3 regions of the Streptomyces sp. NPDC057565 genome follow, and region 1 is predicted to be linked to each of the others. Evidence: riboswitches for the same ligand, from Rfam matches in the RefSeq annotation. Region 1 holds a riboswitch; each other region holds the start of a gene.

The links. A riboswitch is a leader RNA that binds a small molecule or an ion and turns the genes downstream of it on or off. The one in region 1 is predicted to bind cyclic di-AMP.
Positions count from the first base shown of each region.
Region 2: it holds a riboswitch for cyclic di-AMP, as region 1 does, so the genes downstream of both, ACFU8W_RS31120 (M23 family metallopeptidase) here and ACFU8W_RS07205 (M23 family metallopeptidase) in region 1, are expected to answer to the same signal.
Region 3: it holds a riboswitch for cyclic di-AMP, as region 1 does, so the genes downstream of both, ACFU8W_RS00040 (peptidoglycan DD-metalloendopeptidase family protein) here and ACFU8W_RS07205 (M23 family metallopeptidase) in region 1, are expected to answer to the same signal.

Region 1 covers NZ_JBHVFU010000002.1:691,330-694,553, forward strand. The annotation lists tRNA gene ACFU8W_RS07195 (tRNA-Met) at 20-93, shown strand; gene ACFU8W_RS07200 (PP2C family protein-serine/threonine phosphatase) at 323-1,477, shown strand; cyclic di-AMP (ydaO/yuaA leader) riboswitch at 1,739-1,891, shown strand; gene ACFU8W_RS07205 (M23 family metallopeptidase) at 1,903-3,009, shown strand; gene ACFU8W_RS07210 (aldo/keto reductase) at 3,164-3,224, shown strand, end outside.
Region 2 covers NZ_JBHVFU010000024.1:27,719-30,942, forward strand. The annotation lists gene ACFU8W_RS31115 (GntR family transcriptional regulator) at 1-333, opposite strand, end outside; gene ACFU8W_RS31120 (M23 family metallopeptidase) at 549-1,361, opposite strand; cyclic di-AMP (ydaO/yuaA leader) riboswitch at 1,375-1,541, opposite strand; gene ACFU8W_RS31125 (M16 family metallopeptidase) at 1,750-3,132, opposite strand; gene ACFU8W_RS31130 (pitrilysin family protein) at 3,159-3,224, opposite strand, start outside.
Region 3 covers NZ_JBHVFU010000001.1:6,180-9,403, reverse strand. The annotation lists gene ACFU8W_RS00045 (SGNH/GDSL hydrolase family protein) at 1-409, opposite strand, end outside; gene ACFU8W_RS00040 (peptidoglycan DD-metalloendopeptidase family protein) at 576-1,481, opposite strand; cyclic di-AMP (ydaO/yuaA leader) riboswitch at 1,485-1,638, opposite strand; gene ACFU8W_RS00035 (alpha-galactosidase) at 1,925-3,224, opposite strand, start outside.

The sequences.
Region 1 (3,224 bases):
GTAGAGTTGTGTTCACCGACGCGGGGTGGAGCAGCTCGGTAGCTCGCTGGGCTCATAACCCAGAGGTCGCAGGTTCAAATCCTGTCCCCGCTACTGAAGAATCAGGCCCGGCATGCACGAAGCATGCCGGGCCTGATTCGTGTGTCCGTCCCCCCTTCGGCCGACGCGGAGTCGCCGCGCGACGCCGCTCCGGCCAGCCTGGGGGAGTGGGGTGCGGCGCCGTCCGCAGTCAGGCGCGTACCGGGCAGGAGACCGCGGGGGCGCATCGGGCAGGAGACCACAGGAGCCGCTGCGCGTACCGGGCAGGAGACCACTGGTGGGGATGGCGGAGAAGCTGCGGGGGGTGCGGGTCGGGGGCGGCAGCCGTTCCCGGCGGTTCGTCGGTGCGCTGCCTGCGCTGATGATCGTCGTCGGGCTCGTGTTCGACATTCTCACCCCGCCGCCGTTCACCGCCGTGCCGCTTTTCGTGGCTGCCCCGCTGGTCGCCGCGCCGTTCTTCACTCGGGCGGGCACCGTCCGTATCGGCGCCGCCTCGCTGCTCTCGATCCTCGTCCTGCGGAGCGAGAGCGGCACGGTGCTGCAGGTCGTGCCGTCCCTCGAGGTCCTCACCGTGCTCACCGTCTCGGTCCTCGCCCTCTTCATCAACGGAGTCGTACGGCGAGGCACTGAGCAGCTGGCTTCGGCGCGGGTCATCGCGGAGACCGCCATGCGGGCCGTGCTGCCGAAGCCGAACGACTGGATCGGCGGGCTGCGGGTCGCCGCGCGGTACGAGGCGGCGCAGGCGGACGAGTTCGTCGGCGGCGACCTGTTCGCCGTGGTGGACAGCCCGCACGGCGTGCGGCTGGTGGTCGGGGACGTGCGGGGCAAGGGGCTCGACGCGGTCGAGGCGGTGGCGGTGATCATCGGCGCGTTCCGGGAGGCCGCCGAGCAGGAGGCTTCGCTGGAGGACGTGGCGCAGCGGCTGGAGCGGGCGCTGGCGCGGGAGGGGGAGCGGCGCGGCGGGATCGATCCGGTCGAGGGGTTCGTCACCGCGGCACTCGCCGAGATCCCGCACGGCGCCGACGAGGTACGGATCGTCAACCGCGGCCACCCCGAGCCGCTGCTGCTCCATGCCGACGGCGGGGTGGAGGTGCTGGTGCCGAGCGTGCCCGCGCTGCCGCTCGGTATGGGGCTGGGGGTGTGGCCGGACCTGGCCGACGTCTGGAGTCTGGCCGCCGGGACGACGCTGCTCGTCTACACCGACGGCCTCTCCGAGGCTCGGGACAAACAGGGGATCTTCTACGATCCGGCGGCCCGGCTGCGCGGACGGCTCTTCCCCGGGCCCGAGGAGCTGCTGTCCGCACTGACCGATGACGTACGGCTGCACACGGGTGGCAAGTCCACCGACGACCTGGCGCTGGTCGCGGTCGCGCGGCCCGCGGAGGGGCAGCTGGAACGGCGCAGGACGGTGAAGATCGTGGGGCGCGGGCAGGAATGAGTCGCGACTGCGGTGAGCACACGAGGGTGATGCCACCGTGCGTAATCGAAGAGTGCCGCTCCGCATAACGTTTGACGCAACGTCAGAAAGACGGTAGTGGCTGAGCCCGGGTCAACTCGTCCGATTCCACCCGGTTGTGTCCCGTAAAGTCCAGGCCAAGGTCGGCAATGATCAGTGGGAACGGCTTGGAATCGGACCCGTGTGTCTATTAACGTTCGATAACGCAGCGCGGTCGTCCCAGCCGTCGTCAGTGGCGGCACCCGTGCGCGAGCGCCGAATTCCGCAAGGGAACCGGGGAACCACCTACATGGGGTGAATCGGACACCTGTGTCTCGTGAGAGGCAGAGGAATCCGTAGGAGACCTTCCTGCTCCGAACCCGTCAGCTAACCCGGTAGGCGAGAAGGAAGGAAAGGAGTGCGCCCCCGTGGCGTCCAACAAGCCTGCCCCCGAAGCCCCTTCCCGGTTCGGCTCCGACTTCACCACTGAGTACGGATCCGGGACGGACACCGAGTTCGGCACCGAGTTCGGGACCGAAGGCTTCGGAGAGACCGACCGGGCCTGGGAGGAATGGAACCCCACCGAGGAGTCCGTCCGTCCCGTACGCGGCAGGCACCGCGTCGCCAAGCAGCGCAACGGGCTCGCCCGTAGCTCCACGGTTCTCGGTGTCGGCGTCATCGCGGCCGTCGGCGCGGGCGGGATGGCCACCGCGCAGAGCAAGCCGCCGGTCTCCATCTCCCTTCCCGATTCCATCGCGGACAATCTCCCCGACGCCGGCTCCCTCCCCGGTGTGGGCGCGCTGTTCTCCGACGAGTCCGCCACCGACCGGGCCCAGGCCGCGACCGCCGCCGCACCGCTGACCAGTGCGGGCATCACCACCGCCGAGGCCGAGCAGGGTGCCACCGACGCCGGCGAGGCGCTCCGCGCCCGCATCCTCCAGCAGGCCGAGCAGCAGCAGAACGCCGCCGACGCGGAGGCCAGGGCGGCTGAGGAGAAGGCCGCCGCGGAGAAGGCGGCAGCCGAGGCGAAGCAGAAGCAGGACGTCGCGGAGGCCAAGGCCGAGGCCGCGAAGAAGAAGGCGGAGGAAGAGGCGAAGGCGAAGGCCGAGGCCGAGCGGCTCGCCAAACTGGCCGCCAGCTACGCCATCCCCACTTCCTCGTACACGATCACCTCGACCTTCGGCCAAGCCGGTTCGATGTGGTCCTCCGGCTACCACACCGGTCTCGACTTCGCGGCGCCGACCGGCACCCCGATCAAGGCCATCCACACCGGCACCATCAAGTCGGCGGGCTGGTCCGGCTCCTACGGCTACCGCACGGTCCTGGAGCTCGAGGACGGTACGGAACTGTGGTTCTGTCACCAGTCGTCGATCAACGTCAGCGTCGGCCAGAAGGTCACCACCGGTGAGACCATCGGCCGTGTCGGCGCCACGGGAAATGTGACGGGACCTCACCTCCACCTGGAGGTCCACACCTCGAGCGGTACGGGCATCGACCCGATGACCTGGCTGCGCGACAAGGGCCTCACGCCCTGACCCGAGGAACGCGAGCCGTCCCACCGGCCCGCCACCGATCCCCGGCAGTCCTGACGCTCACCCCCCGACGTCAGGGCTGCCGGTCCGTTTCTCCACGGCTTTTCCGTGCACCATGCATGGAATAGCGGCACCGGTGGATTTCGTTGATCCACTTATGACTTCTCTCCGCAGGCTCGGCTCTTCCGACCTTCAGGTCTTCCCGCTCGCCCTCGGCG
Region 2 (3,224 bases), on a different contig from region 1:
ACCCAGCCTGACCAGGCCGCGGAGCACCTTGAGGTGCGCCTCGGTGCGGCGTTGCGCGGCACGGGCCGCACCCAGCGGCTCCAGCAGCATCCGTACCTCCAGAAGGTCGGCGGCCTCCTGTTCGGTGGGCTCGGCGACGCAGGCACCCGCATGCCGGCGAGTGACCACGAAGCCCTCGGACTCCAGGGTGCGCAGCGCTTCCCGCACCGGGACACGGGAGACCCCGTAACGACGCGCGAGCAGCTCCTCGGTGAGTCTGCTGCCGTGCTCGAAGACACCGGAGACGATGTCGTCACGGATTGCCGTGCATACCGATTGCGCCGGAATGCGCATGTCCGAACCTCCGCCTTAATCCCCGCGAAACGCGGCCGATCGACGCCTGTTCTGTGACTCTATTGCAATGCGGCTGCATTTCCGACGCCGGGCCGAAAACCATGAATATCTTTTGGCCCGGGGCCGGTTCTGCGGGGCGGTTCGGCAGGGGCGGACACGACGAAGGCCCCGGCGGGAAACCGGGGCCTTCGCGGTGTTGCGGAGGGAACGTCGGGTCAGACGTTCACACCATGGGCGCGCAGGTACGCCACGGGGTCCATGTCGGAGCCGTACGAGGGCGTGGTGCGGGCCTCGAAGTGGAGGTGCGGTCCGGTGGAGTTGCCGGTCGAGCCGGAGAGGCCGATCTGCTGGCCCGCGCCGACGCTCTGGCCGACGGAGACGCCGATCGAGGAGAGGTGACCGTACTGGGTGTACGTGCCGTCCGTCATCCGCAGCACGATGTTGTTGCCGTATGCGCCGCCCCAGCCCGCCTCGACGACCGTGCCGGCGCCGACGGCGACGACGGAGCTTCCGGAGGCCGCGTGGAAGTCGATGCCCGAGTGCCTGCCGGAGGACCAGAGGGCACCGCTCGACTTGTAGCCGGTGGTGACGTACGAACCGGCGACCGGGAGCTGGAAGGAGCCCAGGCGGGTGCGCTCGGCGGAACGGGCGGCGCGGGCCTTCGCGTCGCGGGCCGCCTTGGCGCGGGCCTCGGCCTCGGCCTTGGCCTTCGCCGCCGCCTCGGCCTTCGCCTTGGCCTTGGCCTTGGCTGCCGCGGCGGCCTTCGCCTTCGCGGCGACGTCGGCCTGGCGCTTCTGCACGTCGGCCTGGGTGGCCACCTGGTCGGCGAGGGCACCCTCGATGGCGATGATCTGGGTCAGGCCGGTCTCACTGACGGAGGGGGCCTCGGCATCCGTGGCGAGGGCCGGAGAGGCCAGTCCGCCGATGACGCCGGTGGTCGCCAGCGTCGCGACTCCGGCGATGCGCGCGCTCCTGCGCGTCAGGCGGCTCGGGGCACGGTGCTTCCCGGTGGGGCGGGTGAACGCCATGAAGTAGCTGGTCCTTTCCTTCCTTCTCGCCTACCGGGTTAGCTGACGGGTTCGGAGCAGGAAGGTCTCCTACGGATCCCCGGCCTCACAGGAGGTCGCGGCATCCGATTCACCCCAGGGACTGCGTGGGTCCCCGGCTCCCCGGGCTCGCGCCTGACGGGGACTCGGCGATCACTGCCCGGCGCCACGGATGCGGCATACGAGTGACGGACAGCGGAGCCGACGCTAGGCGGGGGCACTTTCATTCACCAAACGGACAGGGCGTTTTGTAGCGCATCCCACAGGGCAAGCGATGAGCTTTCATCTCAAATCAGACAAAAGAGAAGACCCTGGCGAGAAGTGACTCGCCAGGGTCTCTCTTTGTCCCTCTTTGCGGGACTTTGGCGCATCAGCCGGTGACGACCGACACCTCTCCGATGCCCAACGCCCTGACCGGCTCCTCGATCTGCGCGGCGTCGCCGACGAGAATCGTGACCAGCCGGTCCACGGGGAAGGCGTTGACCACGGCTGCGGTCGCCTCGACCGTGCCGGTCTCGGCCAGGCGGGCGTACAACTGTGCCTGGTAGTCGTCCGGGAGGTGCTGCTCGACCTGGTCGGCGAGCGTGCCTGCGACGGAGGCAGCCGTCTCGAACTTCAGCGGGGCGACACCCACGAGGTTCTGCACAGCGGTCTCGCGCTCGGCGTCGGTCAGCCCCTCGGCCGCCAGCGTCCGCAGGACCTTCCACAGGTCGTCGAGCGCCGGTCCGGTGGACTCCGTGTCCACCGAGCCGCTGATCGCCAGCATCGCCGCGCCGGTCGCACCGGAGGCGGAGTCCGGGGCCGTCGAGCGCAGGACCTGCCCGAAGGCCCGGACGCCGTAGGTGTACCCCTTCTCCTCGCGCAGCACCCGGTCCAGCCGGGAAGTGAGCGTGCCGCCCAGGCAGTAGGTGCCGAGGACCTGGGCCGGCCACACGCTGTCGTGCCGGTCGGCGCCGATGCGGCCGATCAGCAGCTGCGTCTGCACGGCGCCCGGACGGTCGACGATCACCACGCGGCCGGTGTCGTCGGCGGTGATCGGCGGGACCGGACGGGGCTCCACAGTGTTCCCGGTCCAGTCGCCGATGGTGTCGGCGAGCAGGGCGTCCAGGTCGATACCGGTGAGGTCACCGACGACGACGGCGGTCGCGGTGGACGGCCGGACATGGGCCTCGTAGAAGGCGCGCACGGCCGCGGAGTCGATCCGCTCCACCGTCTCCTCGCTGCCCTGGCGCGGGCGCGACATCCGCGACGTGGCCGGGAAGAGCTCCTTGGAGAGCTGCTTGGCGGCACGCCGGGCCGGGTTGGCCTGCTCGTGCGGAATCTCGTCGAGCCGGTTGTTCACCAGTCGCTCGACCTCGCTGTCGGCGAACGCGGGCGCCCGCAGCGCCTCGGCGATCAGCCCGAGCGCCTTGGCCAGCCGAGAAGCCGGGACCTCCAGGGAGACCCGCATGCCGGGATGGTCGGCATGCGCGTCGAGGGTGGCGCCGCAACGCTCCAGCTCGGCGGCGAACTCCTCGGCGGAGTGCTTGTCCGTGCCCTCGGAAAGGGCCCGCGCCATGATCGTGGCCACGCCGTCGAGGCCCTCGGGCTCGGCGTCCAGCGGGGCGTCGAGGAAGATCTCGACCGCGACGACCTGCTGGCCGGGACGGTGGCAGCGCAGCACCGTCAGCCCGTTGGGCAGGGCGCCGCGCTCGGGGGCGGGAAAGGCCCAGGGCCTGGCCGTGCCGGGGGCCGGCTGCGGGTGGTACTCCATCGAAACTCCAGTCGCGGCAGCGTCGGTCACTTGTCCGCCCCTTCGTGCGCGTCGGTGTCGGTGTCCGTCTCGTCGGCTTCCGCGTCGGCGGA
Region 3 (3,224 bases), on a different contig from region 1:
CGGTCAGCTCGGCGACCGCGCGCTCGAAGCGCTCGGCCACGTCGTCCGGGTCGGTGCCGGGCCGGATGATGTCATTGCCGCCCGCGCAGAAGCTCACCAGATCAGGTGCGAGCTCCTTGGCGCGCGGCACCTGCTCCTCGACGATCTGGTCGAGGAGGCGTCCGCGTACGGCGAGATTGGCGTACCGGAAGTTTCCGTGCGCGGAGCCCTCGGGGCTCGTCGCCGCATCGGTGTCCGGGAGCTGGTCCGCGAGAAGTACCGCGAATCGGTCCGCCCAGCCGACGAAGGTTCCGTCCGGGCCGGGGTCTCCGACTCCCTCGGTGAAGCTGTCGCCAATCGCTGCGTACGACCCGATGGCGCCATGCCGGTTGATGACGCCACGTTGATTGTTTCTCGAATCGTCTGCCACAAGCGCATATCCTGCACCGCCGAATGTGACCTACGCGACCGTAATAAAGGGTTGACGGGTGGTGAGATAGACCACCCGGTCAGGTTTTGGTAAAGGGGGAATAAGTGAAGGGGCGGTGCGCCGCCGCGCACCGCCCCTTCACCGAGCCGACCGGATCAGCCGTGGATCAGACGTAGATCCCGTGCGAGGCCAGGTAGGCGATCGGGTCGATGTCCGACCCGTACGCCGGGCCGGTGCGGACCTCGAAGTGCAGGTGCGGGCCGGTGGCGTTGCCGGTCGCGCCGGAGAGGCCGACCTGCTGGCCGGCGGTCACGGTCTGGCCCGCCGAGACGGAGAGCGAGGACATGTGGCCGTACTGCGAGTAGCGGCCGTCGGCGTGCTTGATGACGACCTGGTTGCCGTACGCGCCACCCCAGCCGGCGGTGACGACGGTGCCGGAGGTGATCGCCTTCACACTGGTGCCGGTGGCGACCGGGAAGTCGATACCCGTGTGGCTGCCGCTGGACCAGTTGGCGCCGGAGGCACGGTAGGCGGTGGTGTGCTTGCCCGGGACCGGGTGCACGTAGCCGGAGTTGGTGCTCTGGACCGCCGCGGCGGAGGTCTTGGCGGACTCCGAAGCCTTGGACTGCGACGTGGACTTGTCGGCCGAGGAGGTCGACGGAGCCGGGGCGGACTGCGTGTCCGCCGCGGCGGAGCCGGCCGGCTTGCCGCCGAGCGTCAGCTTCATGCCCGGGAGGATCAGGCTCGGGTTCTCGCCGACGACCTCGCGGTTGTCCTGGTACAGCTTCTGCCAGCCGCCCTTGACCTGCTGCTCGGCGGCGATCTTCGACAGGTAGTCACCGGCGACGACGGAGTACGTCCGGGTCTCGACCTGCTTCTTCACGACCGGCGCGGCCTCGACGGCGACGTGCGTGGCTGCCGACTGCGCGGTGGGCGCGGCCTGCTCCGCGGCGTGGGCACCGGTGGCGCCGAGCAGCGGAAGGGCGATGACGGCCCCACCGGCGCCGACGGCGGCGACGCCACGGGCGATCGTGCTGGACTTGGTACGGCGATGCTTACCCGATGTGGGCATGAAGAATTTCCTCTCCGGCGCCTACGAGGTGAGCTGTCGGGTTCGGGCTGGAGATGCCCGGTCGCGGTTCGCGACTTCACCCCGAGCCGGCCGGATCTCTCCGGGCGGCGGCTTACCTGGTTCCCCCGCTCCTGCCACACGTGGGTGGGTGCGAATTCCGGGCGGCGGCAGGATTGGGCGGTCCGTCCGGATTGAGGGTGACCGTAGGCGAGCGAGGACGGCGGAAACAAGCCATCGATTACTCAAGGGAATCCACGAAGGGAAATCGGCGCGGAATTCCGGTCACCCTCCGTGGATTACGGATCTTGGCTTTCCGCGCGACGTCCGGAATACCCATCCGTGGCGCCACCACACACCGTCACGGATATGATCCCGCTCACGGATAGGGCATCATCTCCCGCAGAAGTAGGCCATGTTCCACTAAATGCCGCAATACGGACATGTCATGGACGTCCGCCACGTCGGAGCCTCAGCACCTTCGCGTCCAGATCCCCCCGCAGCCCGGTGTGCAGACCCTGATGCAGCAGCACGGCACCGTGGTGGACCGCCCCGGTGTCCAGGTCCGTGTAGGTCGCCGCAGGGTCGAGCCCGCGCAGCCGCAGGGCCGGCGGCCGCTCCCCGTACCGCTGCGCCTCCAGCCACATCAGCACGACGGCCTCGTCGCCGTGCACGTACTGCACGGCGCTGAGCCCACCGCGCGGGGCACGCAGCCGGTACAGCGCGCCGCGCTGCACCGCGGGACGGATCTCCTTGTAGAGATCCACCCAGCTCCGCGCCTCGGCCAGCTCCTCGTCACTCCACTCGGTGAGATCCCCGCCGACCCCGAGCACCCCGGCCATCGCGCTGACGAAGCGGAAACGCAGCGAACTGGTTCTGCTGTTGAGCTGGACATTCGGACTGTCGGTGACCCAGGCGGCCATCACTCGCGCCGGATGGATCTGCCCGAAGCCCTCCTGGATGGCGAGCCGGTCGAGCGGGTCGGTGTTGTCGGAGGTCCACACCTGGTCGGTACGGGCGAGGATTCCCAGGTCGATCCGGCCGCCGCCGCCCGAGCAGGACTCGAAGGCGACGCCGGGGTGGGCGGCCCGCAGTCGGTCGATCAGCGCGTAGAGCGCGTCCACATGCGCGATCCAGAGCTTCTGCGGATAGTCCTCGCCCGGCCAGCCCGCATCGGTGAAGCAGCGGTTGAAGTCCCATTTCACATAGTCGATCGGGGCGCTGGAGAGCAGCGTGTCGAGCTGCTCCCACAGATGATTCTGCACATCGGTCCGGGCCAGATTGAGCACCAGCTGATGACGGAATTCGGTCCGGGTCCGCCCGGGGAAGTGCTGCACCCAGTCGGGGTGCGCGCGATACAGATCACTGTCGGCGTTCACCATCTCCGGCTCGACCCAAATGCCGAACTGCATGCCGAGTCCGTGCACTTCGTCGGCGAGCGGCTTCAGCCCGCCGGGAAATCGCTCGGGGTTGGGGGTCCAGTCGCCTGGTCCGGCCCGGTCGCTGGTGCGCTGCCCGAACCACGCGTCGTCCACGACGAACAACTCGACGCCCATCGCGGCGGCACGCTCGGCGAGGGCGCGCTGCTGGTCCTCCACGATGTCGAAGCCGGTCGCCTCCCAGGAGTTGTAGAGCACCGGCCGCAGGCTCTCGGCGTCCGGGACGACATGGGCCAGTTGCCAGGCGTGCCAGGCCCGGCTCGCCCCGCCGAACCCTTCGGCGCTCCACAGACCGGCGAACACCGGT